2 regions of the Mesorhizobium sp. M1217 genome follow, and region 1 is predicted to be linked to the other one. Evidence: predicted binding sites of a transcription regulator. Region 1 holds the regulator's gene; the other holds the start of a gene.
The links. The regulator LexA, encoded in region 1, represses DNA repair genes until DNA is damaged. The targets are predictions, from matches to a motif close to TGTTCNNNNTGTGTTCNG.
Positions count from the first base shown of each region.

Region 2: a site for LexA is predicted at 2,778-2,795, ahead of NKH37_RS30170 (2'-5' RNA ligase family protein). Genes of this name have one in related genera too.

Region 1 is NZ_JAMYMA010000001.1:345,691-360,523, reverse strand. It holds gene lpxD (UDP-3-O-(3-hydroxymyristoyl)glucosamine N-acyltransferase) at 1-559, shown strand, start outside; gene fabZ (3-hydroxyacyl-ACP dehydratase FabZ) at 552-1,016, shown strand; gene lpxA (acyl-ACP--UDP-N-acetylglucosamine O-acyltransferase) at 1,030-1,863, shown strand; gene NKH37_RS01820 (LpxI family protein) at 1,870-2,772, shown strand; gene lpxB (lipid-A-disaccharide synthase) at 2,762-3,928, shown strand; gene gltA (citrate synthase) at 4,052-5,380, opposite strand; gene gltX (glutamate--tRNA ligase) at 5,559-6,980, opposite strand; gene NKH37_RS01800 (ComEC/Rec2 family competence protein) at 7,077-9,542, shown strand; gene lexA (transcriptional repressor LexA) at 9,536-10,267, opposite strand; gene kynU (kynureninase) at 10,740-11,987, shown strand; gene NKH37_RS01785 (hormone-sensitive lipase) at 12,083-12,913, shown strand; gene NKH37_RS01780 (molybdopterin molybdotransferase MoeA) at 12,921-14,126, opposite strand; gene moaC (cyclic pyranopterin monophosphate synthase MoaC) at 14,126-14,632, opposite strand; gene trpC (indole-3-glycerol phosphate synthase TrpC) at 14,635-14,833, opposite strand, start outside.
Region 2 is NZ_JAMYMA010000024.1:73,641-88,473, reverse strand. It holds gene NKH37_RS30195 (aminopeptidase) at 1-106, shown strand, start outside; gene NKH37_RS30190 (DUF488 domain-containing protein) at 164-514, shown strand; gene NKH37_RS30185 (ArsC family reductase) at 720-1,073, opposite strand; gene NKH37_RS30180 (ArsR/SmtB family transcription factor) at 1,248-1,598, shown strand; gene NKH37_RS30175 (SRPBCC family protein) at 1,601-2,080, shown strand; gene NKH37_RS30170 (2'-5' RNA ligase family protein) at 2,098-2,733, opposite strand; gene NKH37_RS30165 (ABC transporter ATP-binding protein) at 2,955-4,040, opposite strand; gene NKH37_RS30160 (cupin domain-containing protein) at 4,030-4,638, opposite strand; gene NKH37_RS30155 (ABC transporter substrate-binding protein) at 4,698-5,768, opposite strand; gene NKH37_RS30150 (ABC transporter permease) at 5,753-6,631, opposite strand; gene NKH37_RS30145 (ABC transporter permease) at 6,628-7,515, opposite strand; gene NKH37_RS30140 (NAD(P)/FAD-dependent oxidoreductase) at 7,600-8,883, opposite strand; gene NKH37_RS30135 (fumarylacetoacetate hydrolase family protein) at 9,109-10,266, shown strand; gene NKH37_RS30130 (substrate-binding domain-containing protein) at 10,312-10,746, opposite strand; partial or broken gene NKH37_RS30125 (LacI family DNA-binding transcriptional regulator) at 10,832-11,368, opposite strand; gene NKH37_RS30120 (AMP-binding enzyme) at 11,367-11,660, shown strand; gene NKH37_RS30115 (CaiB/BaiF CoA transferase family protein) at 11,667-12,875, opposite strand; gene NKH37_RS30110 (MaoC family dehydratase) at 12,875-13,366, opposite strand; gene NKH37_RS30105 (biotin/lipoyl-containing protein) at 13,368-13,604, opposite strand; gene NKH37_RS30100 (ABC transporter ATP-binding protein) at 13,777-14,833, opposite strand, start outside.

The sequences.
Region 1 (14,833 bases):
CGGCCGCGACGGCTATGTCGGTCCAGGTGCAAGCGTGCAATATGCGTTGATCGGCAATCGCGTCATCATCCATGGCGGTGCCAGGATCGGCCAGGATGGCTTCGGTTTCGTTGCCGGCGCCAAGGGTCCGGAGCGGGTTCCGCAGATCGGCCGCGTCATCATTCAGGACGACGTCGAGATCGGCTCGAATACGACCGTCGATCGCGGCGCCATGTCCGACACGATCATCGGCCAGGGCACCAAGATCGACAATCTGGTGCAGATCGCCCACAACGTTCGCATCGGCCGCAATTGCATTATAGCCGGGCTTTCGGGTATTTCCGGTTCGGTGACGGTAGGCGACAACGTCACCATGGGTGGCGGCGTCGGCCTTGCGGATCATTTGACCATCGGGTCCGGGGCCAAGCTTGCCGCAAGAAGCGGGTTTATGAGCAATGTGCCTGCAGGTGAGATTTGGGGAGGATATCCGGCGCAGCCGATGGCGGAAGCCATGCGCGAGATAGCGGCCTTGCGCAGACTTGCACGGACGCGCAAACAGGGTGAGGGGGGAAATGGCTGAGATCGCAGCGGCGACGCTCGAAGCGGTTGACATAATGCGGCTGATGAAGCTCCTGCCGCACCGCTATCCGTTCTTGATGATCGACCGCATTGTCGACATAGATGGCGACGAATCCGCCATCGGCATCAAGAACGTCACCATAAACGAGCCGCATTTCCAAGGTCATTTCCCCGACCAGCCGGTCATGCCCGGCGTGCTCATCATCGAGGCGATGGCGCAGACGGCCGGCGCCATCTGCATCCGCAGCCTCGGTACGGAAAAGCCGTCGCTGGTTTATTTCCTGACCATCGACAACGCCAAGTTCCGCAAGCCGGTCGTTCCAGGCGACCAATTGAAAATTCATGTGAAGAAAATCAAGAAACGCGGCAATCTTCTCAAATTCGCCTGCGAGGCCCTCGTCGATGGCACCAAGGCGGCGGAAGCCGAGATCTCGGCAATGATGGTCGCAAGCGGCTGACAAACGAATGCTAATGAAAATCCAGACAGTCATCCATCCATCGTCGGTCATCGAGGCAGGCGCCCAAATCGGCGAAGGCGCCCGCATCGGACCCTTCTGCTACGTCGGCCCCGACGCCGTGATCGGCGACCGTGTCGAACTGGTCAGCCATGTGTCGGTGATGGGCGCGACCACCATCGGTGCATCGACCAAGGTCTATCCGATGGCGATACTGGGCGGGCCGCCGCAGAACACCAAGCACAAGGGCGGCCGTACCACGCTGGTGATCGGCGAGAACTGCGCGATCCGCGAAGGCGTCACCATGCATCTCGGCACCGATTCCAGCCGCGGCGAAACGACGATCGGCGACAACGGCAATTTCCTCGCCTATGCCCACATTGCACATGACTGCGTGGTCGGCAGGAACGCCACCTTCGCCAATCAAGCGACGTTAGGCGGGCATTGCGAAGTCGGTGACAATGTCTACATCGGCGGCCTTACCGCGGTTCATCAGTTTGTCCGCATCGGCGATAACGCCTTTCTCGGCGGTTGCTCGGCGATCGTCGGCGACGTCATTCCCTACGCCATCGCCGTTGGCAACCGTGCCAGCCTTCGCGGCCTCAACATCATTGGCCTGAAGCGCGCCGGCCTGCCGCGTTCCGAGATCCACTTGCTGCGCAAAGCCTACAACACGATCTTCGATCGCTCTCGGACCGTCGGCGAAAACATCGAGTTCGCCAAGGCGGAATTCGCCTCGTCGCCGACGGCCATGAAGATCGTCGATTTCATCGCTGGCCGCGGCAAGCGGCACTATGCCGTGCCGTCGCTCAAAGGTGGCGACGGCGACGATACCGATGATGAAGACTGAGGGCAGATGACGAAGATTGAGGCTGCCGGAAAGGGCCTTGATCTCGCGCCAGATGCCAAGGTCGGCATCATCGCCGGCGGCGGCAGTCTCCCGGTCGAAATTGCCCGAGCGCTCGCCCGGCAAGGCAAACCTCCCTTCGTCGTCATGGCGGCGGGCGAGGTCGACCGCATAGTCGATTTCGAGCCCTATGAGCAGGCAAGCTTGAGGCTGGAGGACGTCGGCTCGCTGCTGCCGATGCTCAAGCGGCATCACGTTACGCATCTGGTGACCGCGGGACATATTACGCGCCGCCCCATGCTGAGCGCCATGCGCCTCAATTTGGGCCTGCTCGCCTGGCTACCCAGCCTTCTCGTCGGTGTAACCCGGGGGGACGATACGGTGCTGAAACTGTTCGTGCGCAGGATCGAGCGCAGCGGCATCAAGGTTGTCGGCGCTCACGAGATCGTGCCGGAACTGGTCGCCGCCGAAGGCCCGCTGACCAAGATGGCGCCACGCAAATCCGACTGGCGCGACATCGAGGCGGCGCACGCTGCAGCAAAAGCTATCGGCGCGCTGGATATTGGCCAGGCGGCTGTTGCGGTTGGTGGCCGCGCCATCGCGCTGGAAGGCGTCGAGGGCACAGACGGGCTGCTCGAGCGGACAAAACAATTACGCGGGCACGGCAGGCTGGCTGGCAGGAGCCGTGGTGTTTTGGTCAAATGCGCCAAGCCCGGTCAGGAACTGCGTGCCGATCTGCCCTCCATTGGCCCGCTGACCGTCGAGGCGGCGCATGCCGCCGGACTGGCCGGCATTGCCGTCGAAGCCGGCCGCTCGCTGGTGCTCGAATGTCCTGCCACCATCGGGCGTGCCAATGCACTCGGCCTGTTCGTGATCGGCCTGCCTGCTGCGGAGCCGGCGCATGGCGAATGAGCAGCCGTTGAAGATAGCCGTCGTCGCCGGCGAGGAGTCCGGCGACCTGCTTGGCGCCGACCTTGTGCAGGCGTTAAAGCGCATGACCGGGCGCGAAGTTCGGCTCGTAGGCATCGGCGGCCGCCATTTGCAGGCGCTCGGTTTGGCGCCATTGTTCGACGGCAGCGAGATCGCGCTGATGGGGCTTAGCGCTATCCTGCGCGACCTGCCGCGCCTGATGCGGCGGATCGGCCAGACGGCAAACGCGATTGTCGATGAAAAGCCCGACTGCCTTATCACCATCGACAGTCCGGATTTCTCGCTGCGCGTCGCCAAGAAGGTGCGCGCCGCCGATCCGACGATCCCGATCGTCCACTATGTCTGCCCGAGCGTATGGGCTTGGCGGCCGGGCAGGGCGGCGGCAATGAAGCCATATGTCGATCACATTCTTTGTATCCTGCCGTTCGAGGTGAAGGAACTCGCTCGCCTGGGCGGGCCGCCCGGCACCTATGTCGGGCATCGCCTTGCACACGATCCGGGCATAGTCAGTGCCGCCAGGGCGCAGGCGCAGCCGCGTGACCTCTCCGCCGACCGTGTGAAAACGTTGCTTGTATTGCCCGGTTCGCGTCGCGGCGAGGTGCGGCGCCTGGTCGGGCCGTTCGGCGAAACGGTATCGATCCTGCGGGCGCGCGGGCACCGCTTGCGCTTGCTGTTGCCGACGGTGCCGCACGTCGCCGACCTGGTCAGGACCTCGGTCGCGAGCTGGAACGAGAAGCCGGAGATCATCCTTGATGCCGAACGCAAATGGCAGACCTTCGGCAAGGCCGATGCGGCGCTGATCGCGTCGGGGACGGTATCGCTGGAACTGGCACTGGCGGGCGTGCCGATGATCTCCTGCTACCGGCTCGATCCGGTCATGCGCATGGCGCAGGGACTGATCAAAGTTTGGAGCGCAGCCTTGCCCAATCTCATCGCCGACCGGCCGGTCGTGCCGGAACACTACAACCAATATGTGCGTCCGCATTATCTGGCGCGCCAGCTGGAGGCGCTATTCTCCGATACCGCCTACCGCGCCTGGCAGAAGGACGGTTTTGCCGACATCGCCGGGCGTATGGCAACCGACAAGCCGTCAGGCGAGATGGCGGCGGGGGTGGTGATGGGTATGGTGAGGAAGTGAGCGAGTAGTGAGTAGCGAATAGGAAATGGTGCTGGCCGTAACAGCCAAGCTGCTTCAGCTACTACTCGCTACTCGCTACTCGCTACTCGCTACTCGCTACTCGCTACTCGCTACTCGCTACTTTCACCGCTTCGCGATCGGCACGTAATCCCGTTCCGGCGCACCGGTATAAAGCTGGCGCGGACGGCCGATCTTCTGGTGCGGGTCCTCGATCATCTCCTTCCACTGCGCAATCCAGCCGACGGTGCGGGCAACCGCGAACAGCACGGTGAACATGGTAGTGGGGAAGCCCAGCGCCTTCAGCGTGATGCCGGAATAGAAATCGACGTTGGGGTAGAGCTTCTTCTCGATGAAATAGGAATCGGTCAGCGCGATCTTTTCCAGCTCCATGGCGATGTCGAGCAGCGGATCGTCCTTGATGCCGAGCTCGCCCAGGACTTCGTGCGCGGTCTTCTGCATGATCTTGGCGCGCGGATCGTAGTTCTTATAAACGCGGTGGCCAAAGCCCATCAATCGGAACGGATCGTTCTTATCCTTGGCGCGCGCAATGAATTCCGGGATGTGATCGACATGGCCGATCTCGCCCAACATGTTCAGGGCTGCCTCGTTGGCTCCGCCATGTGCAGGACCCCACAGGCAGGCGATGCCGGCAGCGATACAGGCAAAGGGATTGGCGCCCGACGAGCCGGCGAGGCGGACGGTCGAGGTCGAGGCGTTCTGCTCGTGGTCGGCGTGCAGGATGAAGATGCGCTCCATCGCGCGCGCCAGCACCGGATTGATCTTGTATTCCTCGCAAGGCACGGCGAAGCACATATGCAGGAAGTTGGCTGCGAAATTCAGTTCGTTCTTCGGATAAATGAACGGCTGGCCGATGTGGTATTTATACGCCATCGCCGCGATCGTCGGCATCTTGGCGATCAGCCGCATAGAGGCGACCATGCGTTGATAAGGGTCCGAGATATCGGTGGAATCGTGATAGAAGGCCGACAGCGCGCCGACCACGCCGCACATCACCGCCATCGGATGCGCATCGCGGCGGAAGCCGGTGAAGAAGCGCGACATCTGCTCATGCACCATGGTGTGGCGCGTCACCCGGTAGTCGAAATCGTCCTTCTGCGCCTTGGTCGGTAGTTCTCCGTAGAGCAAGAGATAGCAGACTTCGAGGAAGTCGCCGTGCTCGGCCAGCTGGTCGATCGGGTAGCCGCGGTGCAAGAGAATACCGGCATCGCCATCGATGAAGGTGATTTCCGATTCGCAGCTCGCCGTCGACGTAAAACCGGGATCGTAGGTAAATACGCCGGTGGTGCTGTAGAGCGAACCGATGTCGATGACATCAGGTCCTACCGAACCACTTCGTATCTTGAATTCATGGGTTTTGCCGTCGAGTTCCAGTTTTGCCGTCGACGCCTGGGTTTTGCCGCCAAATTCCATCTTTGTCGCAGGTTCGGTCATAGCAAACTCCTTTTTGTTTCCTCAGGCCGGCAACGGCAAAACATTGAACCCAACACGTCAAAAGCATCGGAATACGCACATTTGCGCCCGCAATTGAATCTGCGCGCCAGATTAGGCCAAGACCCAATGTTGCACTGCGAAACACACCTTTCAATGCCAATCTTCTTGGGCCAGTTTCCTAATCGATTTGATCAGCAATCCGCGCCAGGCTTTCCTCGCGGCCAAGCACGGCCAGCACATCGAAGACGCCGGGCGAGGTGCTTTTGCCGGTGAGCGCGGCGCGCAGAGGTTGGGCCACGGCGCCGAGTTTGTGGCCTCCGGCCTGCGCATAGTCGCGGATCGCGGCTTCCGCCGAGGCGGCAGACCAGTCCGAAATCGTGGCCAGTGCCGCATGAGCGCCCCGCAGGATCGCGCGCGCCTCACCGCTGAGCAGCGCCGCCGCCTTCTCGTCGACCGGCATCGGCCGCTCGACGAACAGGAATGCAGCCCCTTCAACAAGTTCGACCAGCGTCTTGGCGCGCTCCTTCAGGCCTGGCAAAGCGGCAAGCAATTGCGCCTTGCGTCTGTCGTCGAGGCTAGCTGCGATCGCCGGACCGCCGTCGAGATAGGGCAGAGTGGCGATGAAGATGTCGAGCAGCGCCGCGTCGTTCATGCGGCGCATGTGCACGCCGTTCAGCGCCTCGAGCTTGGCGAAGTCGAAACGGGCGGCGCCTTTGTTGACGTCGCCAATGTCGAACCATGCGATCATGTTGGCGATCGACATGATCTCATCGTCGCCGTGGCTCCAGCCAAGCCTCGCCAGATAATTGAGCAGCGCCTCCGGCAGGTAGCCCATGGCGCGATAGGCCTCGACGCCGAGCGCACCGTGCCGTTTCGACAGCTTGGCGCCGTCGGCACCGTGGATCAGCGGGATATGCGACATCGACGGCACCTCCCACCCCATGGCATGGTAGATCACCGTCTGGCGGGCGGCGTTGGTCAAATGGTCGTCGCCGCGGATGATGTGGGTGACGCCCATGTCGTGATCGTCGACGACGACGGCATGCATGTAGGTCGGGTTGCCGTCCGAGCGCAGAATAATGAAATCGTCGAGATCCTTGTTGGGAAAGCGCACGTCGCCCTGGACGCGGTCATGCACAACCGTCTCGCCGTCTGTCGGCGCCTTGATGCGGATCGCCCCCTTGGCGCCGGCCGGCGCCTCGGAGGGGTCGCGGTCGCGCCAGCGGCCGTCATAGCGGGGAGGCAGCCCCTTGGCTCGTGCGCTCTCGCGCATTGCCTCCAACTCGGCAGGCGTCGCGTAACAATAATAGGCCCTGCCCATGCGAACGAGTTCCTCGGCCACCTCGCGATGGCGCGGCGCACGCTCGAACTGCGACACCGGCTCACCGTCCCATGTCAGGCCAAGCCAGGAAAGCCCGTCGAGGATGGCCGCGGTTGCCGCATCGGTGGAACGCTCGCGGTCGGTGTCCTCGATGCGCAGCAGCATCGTGCCGGCTGTGTGCTTGGCATACAGCCAGTTGAACAGCGCCGTGCGCGCCCCGCCAATATGCAGATAGCCGGTGGGCGAGGGGGCAAAACGGGTGACGACCTTGTCGGGCATGGAACTCTCAGGCAGGCGAAGGAAGTGGGTTTGCGGACTTTCGCGCGTTGCGCGTTCATGTAGCATAGGAGGTCGAGGGCGCAAGGGGCAGACCCGATGGCTGTGCGAGGCCGTGGTGCGGGCGAGGGCGAGGACGTTGGCAGCGGCGTCAGCGAACGCTTGCTGTTTGCCGCGCCCGTGCCTGTCCTGCCGGCACCGGCATTGCTGCCGGCTCCACGCTTTGATGCCCCGTCGCTGCCGGCGAGCGACCCAGCAACGGTTCCCGTGCCCGCGGCCGAGCCCATCGTGCGCCTACGCCGGCGTTTCCGCCTCCCGTCACCGTCCCGTATCCGCAACGGCGTAACCTCGGCGGCCGGCCTGGAGCTCGACCGTGGGGTCGCCTTCCTGCTGGTGCCGGTGTTCCTCGCATGCGGGGTGGTCGTATATTTTGCGCTGGCGGTGGAGCCGGCCTTTCCACAGCCGATCGCAATCGTCGCCTTGGTAGCCCTCTGTGCCGTCGCCTCGCGATCGTGGCCCAGAACCCGCCTGTGCTTCATGGCGGCGTTGCTCTGCGCGCTTGGCGTGCTTGCCGCCAAGGTCGAGACCTGGCGTGTTGGAACGCATATGCTCGGTTCCGAAATCTCGACGCGCCTCACGGGTCGCGTCGTATCGTTCGAGCCCATGGCGAGCGGCCGCATCAGGCTGACGATCGATGTGATCTCAACCGCCAGGCCGACACTGCGCTACATGCCGGAACGGGTCCGCGTTTCGGCGATGAAAATACCGGCTGAGCTGACCGCCGGTTCCGAGATCGCCGGCTATGTGCGGCTGCTGCCGCCGACCGGGCCGGTGCGGCCCGACAGCTATGATTTCTCCTTCGACAGCTATTTTGCCGGTATCGGCGGCAGCGGCTTTTTTCTCGGCAATCCGAAAGTCGTGTCGTCGGGCAGCATGCCGTTTGCCGCGCGGCTTTCTTCCGCGATCGAAGACGCGCGCGAATCCATCGCCGACCATATCCGCAGCCGCATCGGCGGCGCCGAGGGCGAGATTGCTGCTGCGCTGATCGTCGGCGTGCGCGCCGGCATTCCCGAGGAGATCAACGAAGCGATGCGGCGTACCGGCATCTACCACATCATCTCCATCTCGGGGCTGCATATGGCGTTGGTCGCCGGCACCATTATGGCGCTGCTGCGCGGCGCCTTTGCGCTGTTTCCCGATTTCTCATCGCGACGGCCGGTCAAGAAATACGCGGCGGCCGCCGCGCTTTTTTCGATTGCGGCCTACCTCGTCTTTTCCGGCATTGTGGTGGCGGCCGAACGCAGCTTCATCATGTTGGCGGTGATGCTTATCGCCGTGCTGTTCGACCGGGCCGCGCTCACCATGCGCAACCTGGCGATCTCGGCCATCGCGGTCATTCTGGTGTCGCCGCACGAGGTGGTCGGTCCGAGCTTCCAGATGTCCTTCGCCGCGACGGCGGCCCTTGTCGGCGCCTATGCAGGCTGGTCCGATTACCGCGCCGGCGGGGCCACCACGCCGCCGCCCCGGCGGTCGCCGCTACGCTTTGCCACTAGAAAGGTACTGATGGGCATGGGCGGCCTGGCGATGACCTCGATCATTGCAGGGAGCGCCACGGCGCTTTTCGCCATATGGCATTTCCAGCGCGTGGCGCCGCTCAGCCTGTTCGCCAATCTGGCCATCATGCCTATCGTCTCACTGGTCGTCATGCCCTTCGCCGTCCTCAGTGCGCTGGCGATGCCGTTCGGCGCGGATGGGCCTTTCCTCTACGTGATGGGCAAGGGGCTGACGGCGATGATCGCCCTGTCCGGGTGGATCTCCGAGCGCTCGCCGATCGATGCGGTCGGGCTGATTTCGCTGAGATCTGTCCTTTTGGTGACGATCGCCCTCGTCATTGCCAGCATGGCGACGACCTGGTTGCGGCTCGTGGCCCTTCCTTTTGCGCTCGCCGGCTTGCTAACGACAACGCAGACGCGCGTACCCGATGTATTGATCTCGGAGGACGCACGGCTCGTCGCGCTGCCGATCGGCAGCGGTGAACTCGCGGTCAACCGGGCACGCCCGAATGAGTTCACCATCGACAACTGGAAACGCGCGCTCACATCAGAGGCTATCGTCGCGCCGGAAACACCTGGAAAGAACGATCCGCAATTCGACATTGCCGATCCGGCCGACTTACCGCCGGGCATGCCGTTCATTTGCACGGACGGTCTCTGCCTTGCCAGGCATCCATCCGGCGCGATCATCGCGCTAGCCAATGACCGCGATACTGCACGGCCAGCCTGCGCCTTTGCCAGCTTGATCGTCATCGACGACGCCACCGCCCATAATCCCTGCTACTACGACCGGCTGGTCCTCGTCGTCACCAAACGGCAACTGGCGCGCGCGGGAAGTGCGGCCGTCTATTTCGATCCACAAGCGGCAACACGCGCCGAAATCCGCTTCGCCGTCGAAAAATCATACCGGCCCTGGCACGTGCAGCGGAAATTTTCACGCGCGGCGCGGGGCATGCCGCCATACCGCAGAGCCGACAAGCCAAAAGCCGGCGCCAAGGGCGCAGCTCAGTAGCGGCGGATCAGCCCAACGAGCTTGCCCTGCACCTTGACCCTGTCTGGTCCGAAGATGCGCGTCTCGTAGGCCGGATTGGCGGCTTCCAGGGCGATCGAGGCGCCCTTGCGGCGGAACCGCTTCAGCGTCGCTTCTTCCTCGTCGACCAGTGCCACCACGATCTCACCGGGGCTCGCCGTATCGGCATTGCGGATGATCACCGTGTCGCCGTCGAAAATGCCAGCCTCGATCATCGAATCGCCTTTGACCTCGAGCGCATAATGCTCGCCGCCCATGATCATGTCCGGCGGCACCGAGATCGAATGCGTCTGGTGCTGGATGGCATCGATCGGCACACCAGCGGCGATGCGGCCCATCACCGGGATAGACACGGCGGCGACGACATCGTCGTCATTGCCGGCTGCAGGGACGCGCGACGATGTCGGCTTGCCTTGCCGAGGACCTTGCCCAAGACTGCCCTGGATGACGCTCGGCGAGAACTTGCGTGCCGCATTGAGGCCGGGGGCGATCGAATCGGGCAGGCGCAGCACCTCCAGCGCACGAGCCCTGTTGGGCAAACGGCGAATGAAGCCGCGCTCCTCCAGCGCCGTAATCAGCCGGTGGATTCCCGATTTGGAAGCCAGGTCGAGCGCTTCCTTCATCTCGTCGAAGGAGGGCGGGATACCGCTTTCCTTCAGCCTTTCGTGGATGAACATAAGCAGTTCGTGTTGTTTGCGTGTCAGCATAGCGACCCCCAACAGAATCAGAAAAACAAACCCAGAACAAACACTATCTGTTCCAGTTGTGTTCCGCAACTGTTTAAAGTTTAATGAATGTATTAGGGCTCGGGTAACGATACCACTCGCCAAACCGGGACGCTGCATTTTCACCGCCGCGGGCCTCATCGCCTTGATTCTGCTTTCGTTTGCGGCCTCTGGGTTTCCAGAAGGCGGCACTGCTATCGGCCGTCAGCCGGCAAAGGGGCACGGAATTGAAGCCGTATCGACTGTGCGGTTTGGTCAATGCACCGTGAACGAAACGAACTCAAAACGCCAACCTTGGGTTGGCTTGGCTCCTGGTTTCCACCGCGTGGTCAGGCAACTTGTCGCCGGTGGAGCCTTGCTGCGCGATACCAGGTAATGGAGAACCGCTCGTGACCGATGGATGCCGTCGATGCGTGTCCGGCGTTGCGGTGAATCTTGGGGGAGCAGACAAATCATGACAGGAATTCCCGATCTCGTGGCCATAAAGGCGTTGGATGCTGCAGATCCGCTGCGCGCGATGCGCGACCGCTTTGTGCTGCCGCAAGGAGTGATCTATCTCGACGGCAATTCGCTAGGGGCCGCTTCGCGTGCCGCTTTCGATGAATTGAGCAAGGCAGCGACCGAAGAATGGGCGCATGATCTCATCCGCGCCTGGAACACGGCCGGCTGGTTCAACATGCCACTCGAACTCGGCGACCAGCTCGGGCGCCTGATCGGTGCCGCGGCCGGCCAGACGGTGGTCTGCGACACGACATCGGTCAACATCTACAAGCTGCTGCACGCCGCCATGGCCATGCGGCCGGAGCGGCAGGTCATCGTCGCCGAGGGCGACAGTTTTCCGACAGATCTCTACATGGCTGAGGGTGTGGTTTCGACGCGAAAAGATACGCTGCTTCGCCTCTCGGGGGTCGACGCGCCGAGCATCGAAGAGCTGATCGACGAAGGCACCGCCGTGGTGCTGGTCAACCACGTCAACTACAAGTCGGGCGAACTGCGCGACATGCCGGCGCTGACGCGCAGGGCCCAGGAAGCCGGGGCGATGATCGTCTGGGATCTCTGCCACACCGCCGGTGCGATGCCAGTCGAGCTCGACAAGGCAAACGCCGATTTTGCCGTTGGCTGCACCTACAAATATCTGAATGGCGGACCGGGCGCGCCTGCCTTCATCTATGCGGCTGAGCGGCATCTTGCCGACATCCAGCAGCCGCTCACCGGCTGGTGGGGCCATGCACGGCCCTTCGCCTTCGAGCCAGGCTATGCGGCCGGCACCGGCATCCGCCGGTTTCTGTGCGGCACCCAGCCGGTCCTGTCGATGCGCACGCTGAAGGGCGCGCTCGACATCTGGAACGATGTCGACATGACGGCGGTGCGCAAGAAGAGCATCGCGCTGGCCGATCTGTTCATCGAGCTTGTCGAGGCAAAGTGCGGCACTTACGGGCTAACGCTCGAAAGCACGCGCGACGGGGAAAAACGCGGCAGCCAGATTTCATTCATGCACGAGCATGGCTACCAGATCATGCGCGCGCTGATCGAACGTGGCGTGATCGGCGATTTTCGCGCGCCATCGACCATGCGCTTCGGCTTCACCCCGCTCTATGTCGGCTATGCCGATGTCTGGCAGGCCGTCGAAGTGCTTGAGGACATCCTGCGCACCGGTGCGTGGAAGGATGCGCGCTTCGCCATCAAGGCGGCTGTCACTTGAGATTGATGCGAGAGCTGGAATCGTGAGGCTGGCGACGACGCGCCGCGCGATGCTCACGCTCGTTGCAGGGCCATATTGCCAGGGGAGGGCGCAGGGTGTTCGAACGTCACATTGCCGATTGGGACAACGCCTATGCCAACGGCGCCAACATAGCCGGCAGCGATCGCTGGCCGGCGGCCTGGGTGGAGCCCGCGGGGGGTTTTCGCGACGTGCTTTCGACCGAGGGCAGGGCACGGCTCGACATCGCCTATGGCGAAAACCCACGCAACCGGCTCGATCTTTTCCTGCCGGCCACCAAGCCCAAGGGGCTCGTGGTGTTCGTCCATGGCGGCTACTGGATGGCATTCGACAAGAGTTTCTGGTCGCATCTTGCCGCTGGCGCTGTTGATCGCGGCTATGCCGTGGCGATGCCGTCCTACACGCTCTGTCCGCAGATGCGCATTGGCGGCATCGTCAAGGAAGTCGGCGCGGCGATCGGCAAGGCGGCGGGGATGGTCGCAGGGCCGCTGATGCTGACCGGACACTCGGCCGGTGGCCATCTTGTTAGCCGGATGGTTACGACGACGACGCCGCTGGCGCCCGAAATTGTCCGGCGCATTCGCCATGTCGTATCGATCTCGGGTGTGCACGATTTGCGCCCGATCATGCGCACCGGCATGAACGAGACGCTGGCGATCGATGAGGCCGAGGCGCAGGCCGAAAGCCCGGTGCTGCTGCGCCCGATGGACAAGGCCCGCCTGACCTGCTGGGCCGGCGGCGGCGAGCGCGCCGAATTCCTGCGCCAGAGCGCGTTACTGGCCAACATCTGGATCGGCCTGGGTGCCGCGACCAGTTCGGTGGTCGAGCCTGACCGGCATCATTTCAACATCATCGACGGTTTGGCCGATCCAGACCATCCGCTGACCCGGACCTTGATCTCGGAGTGAGGCAGGTTCAGCGTAGCATCAGCACGTCGCAAGCGGCGCCCGCCGCCGCGGCGGGCGTGAACGGCGCACGGACGATCAGCCCGTTGGCATCGGCCAGCATTTTCAGCATCGAGGAATCCTGGATGCTGAACGGCGTCGCCACGAGCGTGCCGGCGTCAGCGCTGACAACAGCCCGCACATAATCCTGCCTGAGATCGTTGGCCGGCATGGCAGCGCCGAGCCGTGCCTCACGCATATCCTGCTGAAAGGCGCGGCCGCCGAGCCGCGCCAGCAGCGGCTTCAGGAAGAGCTGGGTGCAGACCAGGCTCGCCACCGGATTGCCGGGCAAGCCGATGCAGCGAATGTCGCCCAGCCGCCCGAACATCAGCGGCTTGCCCGGCCGCATGGCGATCTTCCAGAAATCGAGAGTCATGCCTTGCCCGGTCAGCACGTCATGGACGAAATCGTGGTCACCGACCGAGGCACCGCCCAGCGTGACGATGACGTTCGCGCCAGCCTTCACGGCCTTTTCCACCAGCGCAGCGATCGCCTCCCTGCGGTCCGGCGCGATGCCAAGGTCGAGCACTCGCGCACCGACCGACTGTGCGGCGGCGGCGACACCATAGGCGTTGGAGGAGATGATCTGGTCGGGGCCAAGCTCGCTGCCCGGCGGCAGCAATTCGTCGCCGGTGGCGATGATGGCGACCAACGGCCTTTTGACCACGCCGACCTCGGGCTGGTTGGCCGATGCCGCCAGCGACAAGGCCGCCGGGTCGAGCAGGCGGCCTTTGTGCAGCAGGACGTCGCCTTTGGCGAAATCGAGCCCGAGGCGGCGGATGTTTCGCCCCTGCACCGTCGGCTCCGTCACTTCGACGACACCGCGGCCGAGATCGCGGACGTTCTCCTGGATGACGATGGTGTCGGCGCCTTCGGGAAGCGGCGCGCCGGTGAAGATACGGACGGCCTGCCCCTGCTGCACCGTCCCGGCAAAGCCGCTTCCGGCCGGCGCCATGCCGACCACCGAAAGCTTTGCTGGTAAGGACGCGATATCAGCCGCCCGCACGGCATAGCCGTCCATGGCGGAGGCGTTGAACGGCGGCTGGGTGCGGAGCGCCACAACCGGCTCCGCCAGCACGCGGTCGGCGGCATCCAGCAGCGCGACGCGTTCGCCCTGCAGTGCAGCTGCGCCGTCCAACAGGCGCTCGAGCGCCTCAGCAACTGGGACCAGCGCCATCAGCGGCCTGCCTCGGTGACCCCATCTTCGGTGATCTTGTAGTCGCCGGATTTCCCGCCGGTCTTTTCAACCAGCCTGATGCCGGAGATGACCATGGCGCGGTCGACCGCCTTGGCCATGTCGTAGATGGTCAGGCAAGCGACCGAGACGGCGCTCAGGGCCTCCATCTCAACGCCGGTTTTGCCGGTGACGCGGGTCAATGCTGTGACCTTCAGGCCGGGCAAAGCTGCGTCCGGCTCGATATCGACAGATATCCTGGTCAGCAGCAGTGGATGGCAGAGCGGGATCAGTTCATGCGTCTTCTTGGCCGCCATGATGCCGGCGATACGCGCGGTACCGAGCACGTCGCCCTTCTTGGCATCGCCGGCGAGGATCATGTCCAGCGTCTCGGGCCGCATCGACACGAAGCCCTCCGCGACTGCCGTGCGCACCGTCTCAGCCTTGTCGCCGACATCGACCATGTTGGCTTCGCCGCGCGCGCCAAGATGGGTGAGGGCGGCCGCCATCCTCAGATCGCCTCTGCCGGCGCCTTGCCCGTCAAAAGCAGGCGCGTTGCAGCGGCCACGTCCTGTTGACGCATCAGGCTCTCACCGACCAGAAAAGTGGCGATGCCGCTCCGCTCCAGCCGGCGGCAATCGTCATGCGAAAAGATACCGCTCTCGCTGACCAGAAGGCGGTCGGCGGGCACCATCGCGACCAGCCGTTCC
Region 2 (14,833 bases), on a different contig from region 1:
TTTCATCCACATCGACTGGATGATCGGCTCGGACAAGATCGACATAGACGGCGTCCATAAGGACGGCAGCCGCGTGCCGGTGATGCGCAAAGGCGAGTGGGTTTAGGCCCGGGATCTCTAAGCGAAAGCCAGCAAGCAGCGTCGCCTGCTGGCCCATGCGGAGTTGGCAATGGAGCTCGCGGTCAAGCGCATCTATGAGCCGCCGGCGCCCGATGACGGGCAGCGGGTGCTCGTCGACCGCGTATGGCCTCGCGGCGTCCGCAAAGAGGACGCGGCGCTGACGGTCTGGCTGAAGGACATCGCGCCAACCAATGCGTTGCGCAAATGGTTCGGCCATGAGCCGGCGCGCTGGGCGGAGTTCCAGCGGCGATACCGCGATGAGCTCGACCGGAACGGCGAGGCGGTCGGCCAGCTGCGCGCTCTGCTGGGCAGAGGTCGGGTGACGCTGCTCTACGGCGCGCATGACGAGGCGCATAACAATGCGGTGGCGCTGGCGAGCTATTTGCGTGAGTAGAAGCGCTCAATTCGGCATGCCGGCGGGACAGCACCCCTCTCTGTCCTGCCGGACATCTCCCCCTCAAGGGGGGAGATTGGCAGCTTCGCCGAAAGCGCCCTTCTTTGGAGACTAGCGAAAGCCGAAGTGACATCCAATCTCCCCACTAGAGAGGGAGATGTCCGGCAGGACAGAGGGGGGCGCGACGGATCGCGGCGGGTCGGTCCTACTTCCTACGGATCGCCGCTTGATAAACATCAGGCTTGAAGCCAACCAGGATGCGATCGCCAAGTTCCAGCACCGGTCGCTTTATCATCGTCGGTTTGGCCAGCATCAGCGCCTTGGCCTTCTTTTCATCTAGACCCATCCTGTCTTCGTCCGACAGTTCGCGAAACGTCGTGCTCGCCTTGTTGAGCAGGATTTCCCAGCCGACCTTGCCTGACCAGCCGTTCAGCCGATCCGCGTCAAGCCCGTCTGCCCTGTAATCGTGAAAGCGATAGGCAACATCATGGCTCGCCAGCCAGGAACGCGCCTTCTTGACCGTATCGCAATTGGTGATGCCGTACATGGTGATCGTCAAAACGCTTCCTCGGATCGGTCGAATCTGATGGCACCCTAAAACCGTGCCTCTCACTTTTCCAGCTGCCTTGCCAGGCATCCGTGATTTTTGCGCTTGCCAATAGTAAGGAATTTTCCTAACTATTTTCCCGAGCTAATTTTGGTCACGCGGAATGGCCGAGGCAAGGAAATGACCATGACGAGCCTGCAGACCGAAAGCCCCCCACCGATCGACGGCATTTTCCGTGCGCTCGCCGATCCGACCCGGCGGCGCGTGGTCGAGCGGCTGAACCGAAGCCCCGCCTCGGTCAGCGAGCTTGCCCAGCCGTTCGAGATGGCCCTGCCATCCTTCATCGAGCATCTCAGGGTTTTGGAAGGCTGCGGGCTGGTGCGTTCGGAGAAGGCCGGCCGCGTCAGGACCTACCGGCTTGCGCCGGAGCCGCTGAAGCTCGCGGAAAGCTGGCTGGCCGAGCAGCGTGAGCTGTGGGAGCGCCGTCTCGACCAGTTCGACGACTACGTGCTGAAACTCAAGGAGACAGACAGATGAATATGGTCGCGTTTTTTCAACCCGATCCGAAGCTCGACCTCGTGCTCGAACGGACGATCGAGGCGCCACGAGAACTGCTGTGGACGGCCTTGACGAAGCCCGAGCATGTCCGCCAATGGTTCACGCCGAAGCCGTGGATCATCACCGATTGCGAGATCGACCTGCGGCCCGGCGGTCTGTTCCGCACCCGCATGCAGTCGCCCGACGGCAAGGAGGTCAACGACAGGCGTTGCTGCTACCTCGAGATCGTCCAGAACGAGCGGCTGGTGTGGACCGATGCGCTGCTGCCCGGCTACCGGCCGTCAGGCGACCCATTCATCACAGCCGTCATATCGCTGCAATCGCAGGGCGAGGCGACGCGCTACACCGCGACCGCTATCCACCGCGACGAAGCCACGCGCAACAGCCACGAGGAGATGGGCTTTTACGACGGCTGGGGCACGGTGGCGGATCAGTTGGCGGGCTACGTCAAGACGATCTGAGGGGACCCTGGCTTGGCTCACATTGCGGCCACGGAATCGTCGTGGCCGTTCAACCGCCAGCGCCCGAGCTCTTCGTACCGGCCTTGCCGGATCAGACTGCGGATGAGCACAAAGTCACGTACGGTCCAGCTGATGGGTTCGATCGCCCGTTCTCGAACCCTTTGAACCCGCAATTTGTCACGAAGCAATGTAACATGAGGTTCAAAGGAGCTCCCCACAAAGGGCTTCAGCGGGCTGTCGGCGATCAGGGCGGTAAGATTGCGCCAGAACGCTTGCAGCGGCGGGACGCCGTCGCTGCCACGCAGCACCAACGCACCGCCGCCGAAAGCCGACAACCGATCGAACGACACCTCAAACGGTTTCGCCTGGACCATCGAGGCGACGTGGCGGGCGATTTTGACCAATTCCTCCGGCAGTCCATCATAGTCGCCGAGCCCAATAAGCGAGATGTGCAGGCGTTCCGCCGGAAACACTTGCCCTCGCAATCCCGATTCTCGCCGCCAGACGGCGGCCCGGCGTGCAAGCGGCACGGCGATCGTACTTTCAAGAAGAATGGCGAAGAACAGCCGGTCATTCCAGCGCCGATCCAGCTCCTGCCAGTTGAACACGGCTTGGCCGTTTTCGGTGATCCTGAATGCGGGCAGCTCATTCATGTTCATTGCTCCTCTCAAAGCCATTCCCGCCCAGCCAAGCAGAATAGAACAAAAAGGGAACAAATCAAACGAAAATGATACAAGCGCCGGTACTGGCAGCACCAACGCTCGCAACCACATTTCGGTCGGCCGTATGTTGATGGCTCAGGCGCCGTCGCCGATGATGCCCTTGATCTCGAGGAAATCGTGGATCGCCCGGTCGGCGTATTCGCGGCCGTTGCCTAGCTGGACAGCATAGGGCAGTTGGCGCCACGGCGCAGGCTGATATGCGCCACGTCGCCGACGCTGAATTGAAAACCCTCCGCCCGGCGCGGCGCGTCGATCACCACCTGTGTCCCCTGCCCCAGCTCCGCATGAAGGCGCAAGGTGCGGCCGTGGAAGACGATGCTGTTCACCCGCACCGGTACAGTGCCGGCCGCCGCTTCGGTCGTCGCCAAAAAATCCTCTGGACGCACGCCGATGGTGCGCACCGTGCCCTCGCCAGGCAGTTCGCCCGTCTCCGAAACCGCTTCCAGCGGCAGGGCGCCGGCGGCGAACCGCAAGCGCTCGCCGTCACGGCCGACGAAGCGCGACTGCAGAAGGTTCATCGTGCCGATGAAGCTGGCAACGAATTTGGTGGCGGGCCGGTCGTAGAGGGTCGCCGGCGGCGCAATCTGCTCGATGCGGCCTTTGTTCATGACGACGATGCGATCAGAGATCGACAGCGCCTCGGTCTGGTCGTGCGTGACCATGACGAAAGTGGTGCCGAGGCGCGACTGCAGTCGCTTCAATTCGACCTGCATCTGTTCGCGCAGATGCGCATCGAGCGCCGATAACGGCTCGTCGAGCAGCAGCACGCGCGGTTCGCAGACGATGGCGCGGGCAAGCGCGACGCGCTGGCGCTGGCCACCCGACAATTCGGACACGCGGGCGCCGAGCTTTTCAGCAAGGCCGACCATGTCGAGCGCTGCGCCGACGCGCTTTGCCTGTTCGGCACCGGAGAGCTTGCGCAGCGACAAGCCGAAGCCGACATTTTCGGCGACGTTCATGTGCGGGAACAGCGCGTAGTCCTGGAATACGGTATTGACCGGACGGTCGAAGGGCCTGAGCGCACTGATGTCGCGGCCTTCGAGCAGAACCTTGCCGCTCGACGGGCTTTCGAAGCCGGCGATGACCCGCAGGCTGGTGGTCTTGCCGCAGCCGGATGGTCCGAGCAGGGTCAGGAACTCGCCGCGCGAAATATCGAGATCGACGGCATCGAGCCCGACGATGCTGCCGGGGAATATCTTGGAGACCTTGTCCAGCCGGACGAGTGGATCAGGTGCCATCGCGAACCTCGGACGGCTTGGTCGTGTTGACCCACAGGATCTGGCAGCGCTCGCTGCCCGGATTGCGGAAAGCATGCAGCAAGGTGCTCTTGAAGGCGAAGCTGTCGCCGGCCTTCAGGCCGTATCTGGTCGAATCGACCACCAGCTCGACCTCGCCCGAAAGGACGAACCCGAATTCATGGCCGGCATGGGCGTAGGCTTCGGCGGTGCCGCCACCGGCCTCCACCGTCACCAGCATGCCGGTCAGCGCAGCAGCCGGCGGCGACAGCAGCGACTTGGCGATGCCTTCCGACTTGACCGGGATCTGACGCCGGCTGTTGGCGCGCACACAATAAAGATCGTTGCCGGCGTCGTTGCCGTCGGCGATCAGCGCGGACGGCTCGATGTCGAGGGCGGCGGCGAGCGGCCAGATCACTCGGACCCGCAATGACGACATGCCGCGCTCGATCTGGCTCAGCGCTCCGATCGAGACGCCGGCTTTGGCTGCAAGTTCGGCCAGCGAGAGATTACGCTCCAGCCTGAGCGCCCGCACGCGCCGGCCGACCCTGACGTCGGCGTCGTCCTTCGGCTTCTCAGCCGCTTCGTCCAGCATGTCCATCCATTCGTCCTTTTTGCCAATGCTTTCCCTTCCCCTTGCGGGAGAAGGAAGAAGCAGGCTCAGCCGCCCGCCTTGACCTTCTCGAACATCTTGGCGAGTTCATCATTCTGTTTCATCGGCCCGGTGAAGATGGTGGTCTTCAACATCACTTCCGGATCGGACGGCAGCTGCAATTTCTCCAGCTCCTCCTTCGGCACGGCAGCGAAAGCCGAGCTGGTCGAGCTGCCATAGCCATAGGCCTGGATCAGGTATTTGCCCGAGTCCGTTTCCAGCCGGCTGTTGATGAAGTCATAGGCGAGGTCGACGTTCTTGGCGTCCTTGAGCATGACGAAACCGCAAGCCCAGGTAAGCATGCCTTCCTTCGGCTTCATGAACTCGACAGGCACGCCTTGCTTCTTCAGCGACGTGGCCGAGGCATTCCAGGTCATGGCGGCGACCAGCTGGCCGCTGGCCAGCGCCTGTTCGACCGATGTCATGTCTGTGGTGTAGTTTGAGAGCAGCGGGCGCTGCTCGCGCAGTTTCTCCGCAACCTTGTCCATCTGTTCCGCCGTCATGTCGAATGGATTGACGCCGGCAAGAAGGGCCGCCACCACCGGAGTGTCGTGGACGGCATCGATGGTCGCCATGCGCCCGGCATATTGCTTGTCCCAGAGCAGGTTCCAGCTCGCTTCCGGGTTCTTCACCAGATCGGTGCGGTAGAGAATCGAGGTGTTGCCCCAGTCCCACGGCACCATCCAGACCTTGCCGTCGCCGGCCTGCAGGTCGGGCAGGTTCTTGAAGACCGGGAAGATCGAATCCCAGTTCTTGATGCGCTTGGTGTCGATCGGCTGCAGCAGGCCTTCCTTGTTCCAGCGCGCCACCTTGTCATAGCATGGGTGCGCGACATCGGGGCGGAAGCCGGCCTTGACCTTGGTGAAAGCGTCATCGTCGTCGCCGAACATCGAGGCTTCGACACCATCCGGGTGCGCGGCGAGGAAGCTCTTGTTGAAGTCGGGCAGCTCATAGCCCGACCAGGTGAAATATTGCAGCTTGTCGCCGGCAAAAGCGACAGTCGACGCAAGCGCCAGCGCGAAGGCGGCCAGTCCGGTTTTCGCTGTCTTTGTCGTTATCGATTTCAGGTCGAATGCCATTGCAGTTCTCCTCTTTCGGTTTCTTCTGGTTTTGACAGGCTGGCGGTCGCTGGCCGCTGAGCGGCGGCAAGCCCGCGATGGCGCAGGATTTCGGCGAGTGCGGCGGTGACGAAGGACACGGCCAAGATCGCCGTGCCCAGCGCCATGACGGTCGGCAGCGATTTCGGGAAGCGCAGCTGGCTCCAGATATAAAGCGGCAGCGTCGGCTCGGTACCGGCAAGGAAGAAGGCGACGATGAACTCGTCGAACGAGGTCAGGAAGGCCAGCATGAACGCCGAGATAATGGCGGGCAGGCTGAGTGGCAGCATCACCCGCCTGAAGGTCGTCCAGTCGGAGGCGCCGAGGTCGAGCGCTGCCTCACGGATGGTCTTCGGGATGGCGGCGAAGCGGCTGCGCATGACCACCACCGTCGCCGGCAGCGCCACCAATATGTGGCCGAGCACAATGGCAATGCGCGACGGCCCAAAGCCGGCGAGGTTGACGAGGATGAGCAGCGATATGCCGACGATGACGCCTGGGATCAGGATCGGCAGCCGCGCTATGGCACTGATGGTGGCGGCCAGCGGCGAGCGTCCGTAGAGGTCCATGTAGGACACCGTGATGCCACAGAGCGTGGCGCCGGTGGCGGCAATGGCGCCGATGACGAGGCTGTTGGCGAGCGCACCGGACAGCGCCGAATTGCCTAACAGCGTGCCGTACCATTCAAGCGTAAAGCCTTGCAGGGGAAATGCCGCCTGGACGGAATTGTTGAAGGAAAACAGCGGGATCAGCAATATCGGCAAATACAGGAACACCAGATAGGCAAGGACATAGGCACCGAGCCAGCCGCCGCCCTGCCTTGCATCGATACGCGCTGTGTTCATGTGCGGCTGCGGTATCGGCGGTCGGCGAAGCGCACCACCAGCACCACGGCGAGAATGACAAGCATGACGGCGACGGCGAGTGCGGCGCCGAACGGCCAGTCATTGGCCTTGCCGAACTCGGCCTGGATCAGTGTGCCGATCATCGTGCTGGCAGGGCCGCCGACCAGCGCCGGGGTGACGTAGTCGCCGACGGTCGGCACAAAAACGACGAGGGCCGCAGCCAGCACGCCGGGCATCGAATTGGGCAGCACGACGCGGCGGAAGCTGGTGAACGGTTTTGCGCCGAGATCGGAAGCGGCTTCGAGCAGCGATTTCGGGATCGTGTCCAGCGCCACGTAGATGGGCAGGATAGCGAATGGCGCATAAGCGTGGGCGAGCGTGACGACGACTGCTGCCGGCGTATTCAAGAACGCCAATGTCGGCTCCGACCAGATGCCGCTTTCAATCAGCGCCGAGTTCAGCACGCCATTATAGGCAAGCACGATCTTCCAGGCGAAGACGCGCAGGAGATAGCTGGTCCAGAACGGCAGGGTCAGCAGGAACAGCAGCAGCCCACGCCGCCGCCCGGCATGGAAAGCCAGATAATAGGCGACGGGATAGGCGGTGACGACGGTTGCGAGCGTGACCAGGCCGGCGATGCCCAGCGAGCGCAGCGTCACCGTCCAGTACAGTGGATCGGTGGCCACAGTGACGAAATTCGCAAGGGTAAAACCAGCCCCCAGCAGCGAGCCGTCATTGCCGCGGAAGGCAAGGAAGAACACCAAGCCAAGGGCGAAAAGGATCAGCAGAAAGGTGACCAGCCCGCCGGGCAGCAGCATAGCGAAACGGAAGCCTGGCGAAGACCGGGTTTCCGGCAGCGGCTGCGTTGCGGCAATGGTCGACATTGACTGTCCGTCGAAATTTGAAATCGACTAAGCTTTTTTCATATTGGTGAAACTGTCAAGCTGTTTCACGCTGGGGAATGCAAGTCAGCGTTCGAACGCGTCCAGCATCCGGTACCAGGCGATGGTCGCGGCAACGCCGACCTGCCGAAACGCGTGAAAAGGGATCGGCCGGATCGGCGATATCGGGAACGGCAATTGCCTGGTGTCGCCGCTCGACAGATAGGAGGCGATGCGCTCGCCAAGCGCGGTCATCAGGCCGATGCCGCGGCCCTGGCAGCCGACGACCGCCAGCAGACCCTTCTCTGGCTCGTGGATATGCGGGAGATGGTCCGGCGTCATTGCCACCCGGCCGAACCACCGCTTTTCAATGGCAATGTCTGACAGCGCCGGATAAAGCCGCAGCAGCGCGCGTTCAAGATGCGCCCAGTCGGCCGGGCCGTTCGGCAAAGCCATGCGGCCGCGCCCGCCGAGCACCAGCCGGCCGTCGGCACTCTTGCGGTAATAGACGAGGATGCGGCGCGAATCCGAAACCGGCTGCCCTTCCGGCAGGATCGCCGCGGCGAGATTGGACGATAGCGGCGCTGTCGCGATCTGGAAGGAATGCAGCGGAACGATCGTCTCGGCGAGGCCCGGAAGCAGGCCGCCGGTATAGGCGTTGGTCGCCAGAACGACCGCCTTGGCCTTCAGTTCGGCGCCGCTTTCCGCCGAAACGTGCCAAATGCCAGCACCCTTGCTGATCTGCATCACGTTCTGGCGTTCGGCGATCTTCACGCCCGCCGCGGCAGCGACGCGCGCCAGTTCCGACGTGTAGGCGAGCGGATCGATGACACCGGCGCGGCGATCGAGCCAGCCGCCGAGATAGCCTTGCGCGCCGGTCATCGTCGCAATCTCCGTCGCGCTCAGCAGCCGGACATCGGCGCCGCGGGCGCGCCACTGCCGATCCCGGTTTGCCGCCGCTTTTAGCGCGGTCCCGGTATGCGCCGCCTGGATCCAGCCATTACGGACGAACGGCACCGCCAGTCCTTCGTCGCGGATCAATTCGAAGACGGTGTCAGCGGTCGAGGCGGCAAAGTTGACGAGCGCTTCGCCGCGCTCCAGACCAAAATGCTCCAGCAGCCAGTCCGGATCGTATTTCAGGCCGGGAATGACCTGACCGCCGTTCAGGCCGGATGCGCCATTGCCGATTTCGCCGGCGTCCAGCACCTGGACGGCAAGACCGAGCCGGGCGGCGTGCAAGGCCGTCGACAGCCCCATGATGCCGCCGCCGACGATGACGACATCGACGCGTCGGCCGGCTGGAAAAAGCGACTGGAACGCGGTTGCTGTCCGCGGCTTTTGCCAGATTGGATCGGAAAACCGTAAGCGCAAGCGTCACCTGGAGATTTCAGTAAGTGAAAACCCTAGCGACGATTTCATTATTTTGAAAGAGCGTTTTCCATGGCCATTGGCGCACGTCAGGCTCGATCAAGGTCCAGCGATGCGAAGACCGCTGGAAAGAATTGACAAAGCTCACCCTGGAAGCGGGATAGACGTTTGGCGGGAATTTGTTGAAAGTGCCGCGGCCCAAGGACAAGACAACAGGAAACGTAAGTCATGACGAACGCCACACATTTGCCCGCCGAGGGCCTCTTCGTAGGCCGCGCCCGGACGAGCGATGCTTCCCATCCGCTGGTGGTCACGGTGCGCGACGGCACGGTCTTCGACATCACGTCAAATGTGGCACCGACCGTACGCGACATTTGCGAATTGCCGGATCCGGCAGGACACGTCCGCTCGGCCAAGGGGCGGCCGATCGGCCCGCTCGAAGCCATTGCCGCCAACAGTTTCGAGACAGCGCGCGATCCGGGAACGCCGTACCTACTGTCCCCCGTCGACCTGCAGGCGATCAAGGCGTCTGGCGTTACCTTTGTCGTCAGCCTGCTCGAGCGCGTCATCGAGGAACAGGCGCGCGGCTCGGCGGAGAAGGCGGACGCCATTCGAGCCGACATCGCCGGGCTGATCGGCCACGATCTGTCGAAGCTCAAACCCGGCTCGCCGGAAGCGATGGAGATCAAGGCCAAGCTGATCGCGCGCGGCGCCTGGTCGCAATATCTGGAAGTCGGCATCGGGCCCGATGCCGAGATCTTCACCAAATGCCAGCCGATGGCCTCGGTCGGCTTCGGCGCCGATGTTGGCCTGCATCCGGTTTCGACATGGAACAATCCGGAGCCGGAGATCGCCATGATTGCCGCCAGCAGCGGCAGGATTGTCGGGGCGACGATCGGCAACGACGTCAATCTGCGCGACGTCGAGGGACGCTCGGCGCTCCTGCTCGGCAAAGCCAAGGACAACAACGCTTCGGCAGCACTTGGCCCCTTTATCCGGCTGTTCGACGAGACATTTTCCATCGGCGACGTGAAGAAGGCGGTCGTACGGCTGAAGGTCGAGGGCGAGGACGGGTTCTCGCTGGAGGGCGCCAGTTCGATGGCCGAGATCAGCCGTTCGCCGGAAGAGCTGGTCGCAGCCGCCATGGGGCCGCACCACCAGTACCCGGACGGGCTCGCGCTCTATCTCGGCACGATGTTCGTGCCGTCGAAGGATCGCGGCGAAAAAGGCAAGGGTTTTACCCACAAGGTCAGCGACATCGTCACCATCTCGTCGGACAAGTTCGGCGCCTTGGTCAACCGCGTGCGGCTGTCACCCGACTGCCCGCACTGGACCTATGGCGCCAGCCATCTGATGCGCGACCTCGCCAGAGCCGACCTGATCTGAATAGAGAACGATCCAATTCGGCAGTAACCAGGCCGTGAACCGCCTCTATTTCGGGACGGGCAAGCAGGAGCCGCCGAGGATCAGATGGGTCGGAAAGGCGATGCGTTGCGCCGGCCGCTCGCTCTGGCGGCCGAGCCGCTCCAGCAGAAGCTGTGCTGCGGTGCGGCCGATCTCCTCGACGGCCCGGTCGATGAGCGTGATCGGGCCGGGATAAAGCAGCGCGACGTCCGACCTGTCGCAGCCGATCAGCGAGATATCGCCCGGGACCGAAACGCCTTGCTGCTGGATGGCGCGCAGCACGCCGACCAGAATGCGGTTGCCGGCGGCGATGATGGCGGTTGGACGCTCCTTCATCTGGAACAGGGCGGTGGCCTCGCGGAAACCGAAGTCCACCGAGAGGCTTTGCGAGCGGATCAGGTCCTGCGGCACCGGCAGGCCGCTGCGCTGGAACGCCTCGACGAAGCCGCGCACCCCGTTCACGGCCCGGCCTGATGTCGCTGCCGGCCGTGATGATGGCAATGCGACGGTGCCCGAGTTCGATCAGATAGCTTGTCGCCTGCCGTAACCCGGCGGCGTGCTCGGTCAGCACCGCGTCGATCTCGAGCGGAATGTCGCGATCGAGCAGTACTGATGGAATCCGCAACTCCTTCAAGCGCTTGATGGTGCGCGCATCCTGTTCGTTGTTGATGGTCGTGATCATGCCGTCGGCCCGCCCATGCTGCAGCATGTCGATCGCCGCCGCCTCCTCGGTGGCGCGGCCGTTGGTGCTCATCAGGTAAAGCGAATAGCCGCGCTGGCGCATTTCCGCGTCCACCGCCTTGAAGCAACTGGCATGCCAGGGATTGGCAATGTCGTCGATGACGAAACCAACCGTCATGGTGTTTCGACGGCGCATGTTCTGGGCGCGCGAATCGGGCTGGAAGCCGAGCGACTGGATTGCCGCGCGTACCTTCCCCAACGTCTCCGGCCTGACAGTCTCAGGCGCGTTCAAGCTCCGCGAAACGGTTCCGACGGACACGCCGGAAACGCGCGCCACGTCGCGTATTGTCGCCGCCAGAATCCGGGTTTTCCATGTCGCGAAACTGAAAATCGAACGCGACATGATGAATGCTGGCGACTTCCGCGTCTCGCCGCTGGAAGTCGAGGCAGCGCTTGCGCCCTGCCCCGGCGTCGCCGAGATCGCCGTTGCCGAACACCGGGTGCGCGACGATGTCTCGGTCATCGCGGCCTATGTCGTGCGCAAGGCAGGCGTCAGCGTCAGCGCCGAAGATATCGTCGCCCTGGCGGGGCAAAGGCTCGCCGCCTACAAACGGCCGAAACAGGTGTTCTTCGTGCCGAGCCTGCCGCGCAGCGCCAACGGCAAATTGCTGCGCCGAAATCTCGCGCCGGACTGAAGTGGTTCAGGTCTTCTGCGTCGGCTTCTTTGCGGCTCCCCGACCCCCAGCGAAGCGGGCGAGCACCGCCTCGGTATCGGCGTCGAACGGACGGCCCTGATGACGCAGGCGGCCGGGTGTCTTCGACATGCCGGCAACGACATTCTGCATCACCACGCCGTCCACTTCGGCGATCATACCGCGGGCGCGGAAATGCTCGTCGTCAAAGATGTCCCTCATGTCGAGGACCTTGGCGATTGCCGCATCGACGCGGCGGAACTCGCGCAGCACCTCCTCGGATGGCCGGCCGGCGACCCAGGCGGCGACATAGGCCTCCAATGCCTCGCGGTTCTGGCTGCGGGCCTGGAAGCCGGCAAAGCGGGGATCGTCACCGTGACCGATCAAGGCCAGGACGCGGCGGGCGACGGAATCGGACGAGCTCGAAATCGCCACCCACACGCCATCGGCGCAACGATAGGTGCCGCGCGGGACGGTGTAGGGGATGCCGGAGCCGAGCCGCGGCTGCAGATAGCCGAGATGGGCATAGGCGGACGGTAACGGCCCCATGATCTGGAACATCGAGTTGAGCAGATTGACGTCGACTGTCTGGCCTTCGCCTGTCCGCTCGGCATGACGCAGCGCCGCCAGCGCCGCAAAGGCGCCGACAAGGGCGGTGACTTCGTCGGTCATGGCGATCGGCGGCAGCAGCGGCGGGCCCCCGGCCTCGCCGAGGAGCCCGGAAAACCCACTCATCGCCTCGGCAATCGTGGCGAAGCCCGGATGCATGGCATAGGGACCATCCTGGCCGAAACCGGTGATGCGCAGGATCACCAGCCTGGGATTGCGGCGCAGCAGTTCGTCCGGCGCAAAACCCAGCGCCTCGAGCTTGCCCGGCCGCATGTTCTCGATCAGTACGTTGGCGTCGAGCAGCAGCGACCAGAGATTTTCCTTGCCGGTATCGGTCTTGAGGTCGAGCGCAATGACCTGCTTGTTTCGGTTGACCAGTTTCCAGAAATAGGAATCCGTTTCCCCCGGACCGGTCCACCCCATGCGGCGGGTCGGATCGCCACCCGGCCCCTCGACCTTGATGACCTCCGCGCCGAAATCAGCAAGATAACGGCCGGCACCCGGCCCGGCTACGACGGTGGCCAGCTCGATGACGCGGACGCCGTCGAGCGGCCCCGACGCTTCGGCCTTCGGCACGGTCTTGGTCGCTGGCGGAGCCGGCTTGTCCATCACGCGTCCTTCCCGGGGCGCAGCGGCAGCAGGACCGAGCGCGTGAATGTGCAGACTTTGAGCCGGTCCTGGTTGAACCCATCCGTGCGAACGGTCAAAACCCCCTCGCCCTGCCTGGAGGCGGATGGACGCTGCGCCAGTATTTCGGTCTCGCCATAGAGCGTATCGCCATGGAACAACGGAGCGAGATGGCGCAGCTCGCTAAGGCCGAGATTGGCGACCGCGCGTCCGGAAATGTCGGGTACGCTCATGCCGAGAAGCAGCGAGTAGACATAGGTGCCGACGACGACATTGCGGCCTTGCGCCATTTCGGTCTCGGCGAAATGGCGGTCGATGTGGAGCGGGCTGGCCGCCATGGTCAGCAGGCAAAAGAGGTGGTCATCGGCCTCGGTAACGGTCTTGCCCGGCCAGTGCTTGAACACGTCGCCGATCTCGTAGTCGTCGAGATACGAGCCAAACCTTTCGTCGCGGGCCGAATGAACCCTCGGCATGTCAGACCTCGAGCACCAGGGTCGGGGCGCCGGTCCTCACGTCATCGCCGACAGCGATCAATATCTCGATGACGGTTCCGGCGAAGGGTGCGGGAACCTCGACCTGGGTTTTGTCGGTCTCCACCGTGAACAGGGTTTGCCCCTCGGTGATCTTGGCACCGATGCTGGCCTGGATTTCGCTGATGACGACTTCATCGACGGCATCGCCGACCTTGGGCATCTTGAGTGTGGAACGCATCGTCAGTTCTCCGTCTGCAAGGCGAGGGTTGAAGGAAGTCCGCCGGCTGGCAGCCAGGCTTCGCGGCGGATGGGCGCTTGAAAACACCCACTTCTTCGTTGCCAGACGACAAGACCCCCGCCAAGATCGAGCGCAAAGACTTCGGTGAAATTCGAGGCGGCACGCGTTCTCATCACAGCGCCTTGCCCGTGGTGCCGTCGAAGAGATGCGCGCGGCTACCATCGATGACGAGTTCCAGCATCGTGTCGCGGCGCGGCACCTTGTCGGCGCTGACGCGAAGCACGATCAGGCGGGCATCCCGGCGCACCAGCTCGGCCGGATCGGCGGGAGTGCCGATCGAATAATCATCAGCGGTGCGGATGACGACCTGGGGATTGGCTGGAGCCACCGCGATGAAGGATTCAGGTTCGAGCTGTTCGACCAGCTCGACACGGCCGGCCAGACAGCTTGCTGCCCCCCCGCTGGCCGAAGCTTCGCCTGCAGGCCGCCATGACAGGTGCTCCGGCCGGAGGCCGGCCAGCAATGTTCTGCCGGCCGGGAGGTCGTGGGCATCCGACTTCGGTGTCACAACCAGCCGACCGTCGCCGATGGACACGACCATCTTGCCGCGCCCGGCATCGACTACAGTTGCCTCAAGGAAATTCATCGCCGGGCTGCCGATGAAACCGGCAACGAAAATGTTGGACGGCGCGTGATAGAGCGCGTGCGGCGTGTCGTACTGCTGCAGCGCGCCGCGCGAAAAGACGGCGACGCGGCTGCCGAGCGTCATCGCTTCGACCTGGTCGTGGGTGACATGGATTGTGGTGACGCCGAGCCGCACATGCAGGCGGCTGAGCTCGGCGCGTAGCTGGACGCGCAATTTCGCGTCAAGATTGGAGAGCGGCTCGTCGAGCAAAAAGGCCTCCGGATCGCGCACAATGGCGCGGCCCATGGCGACACGCTGCCGCTGGCCGCCGGAGAGCTCGCGCGGCTTACGGTCAAGCAGATCGGCGAGGTCGAGAATTCGCGCCGCTTCGCTGACGCGGCGGTCGATCTCGGCCTTGGCAAATTTACGCAACTGCAGCGCGAAGGCGATGTTCTCGCGCACCGTCATTTGCGGATAGAGCGCATAGTTCTGGAAGACCATGGCAATGTCGCGATCGCGCGGCGACACCTCGTTCATCACCTTGCCATTGATGCTGATCTTGCCGGTGGTGATGGATTCCAGCCCAGCGATCATGCGCAACAAT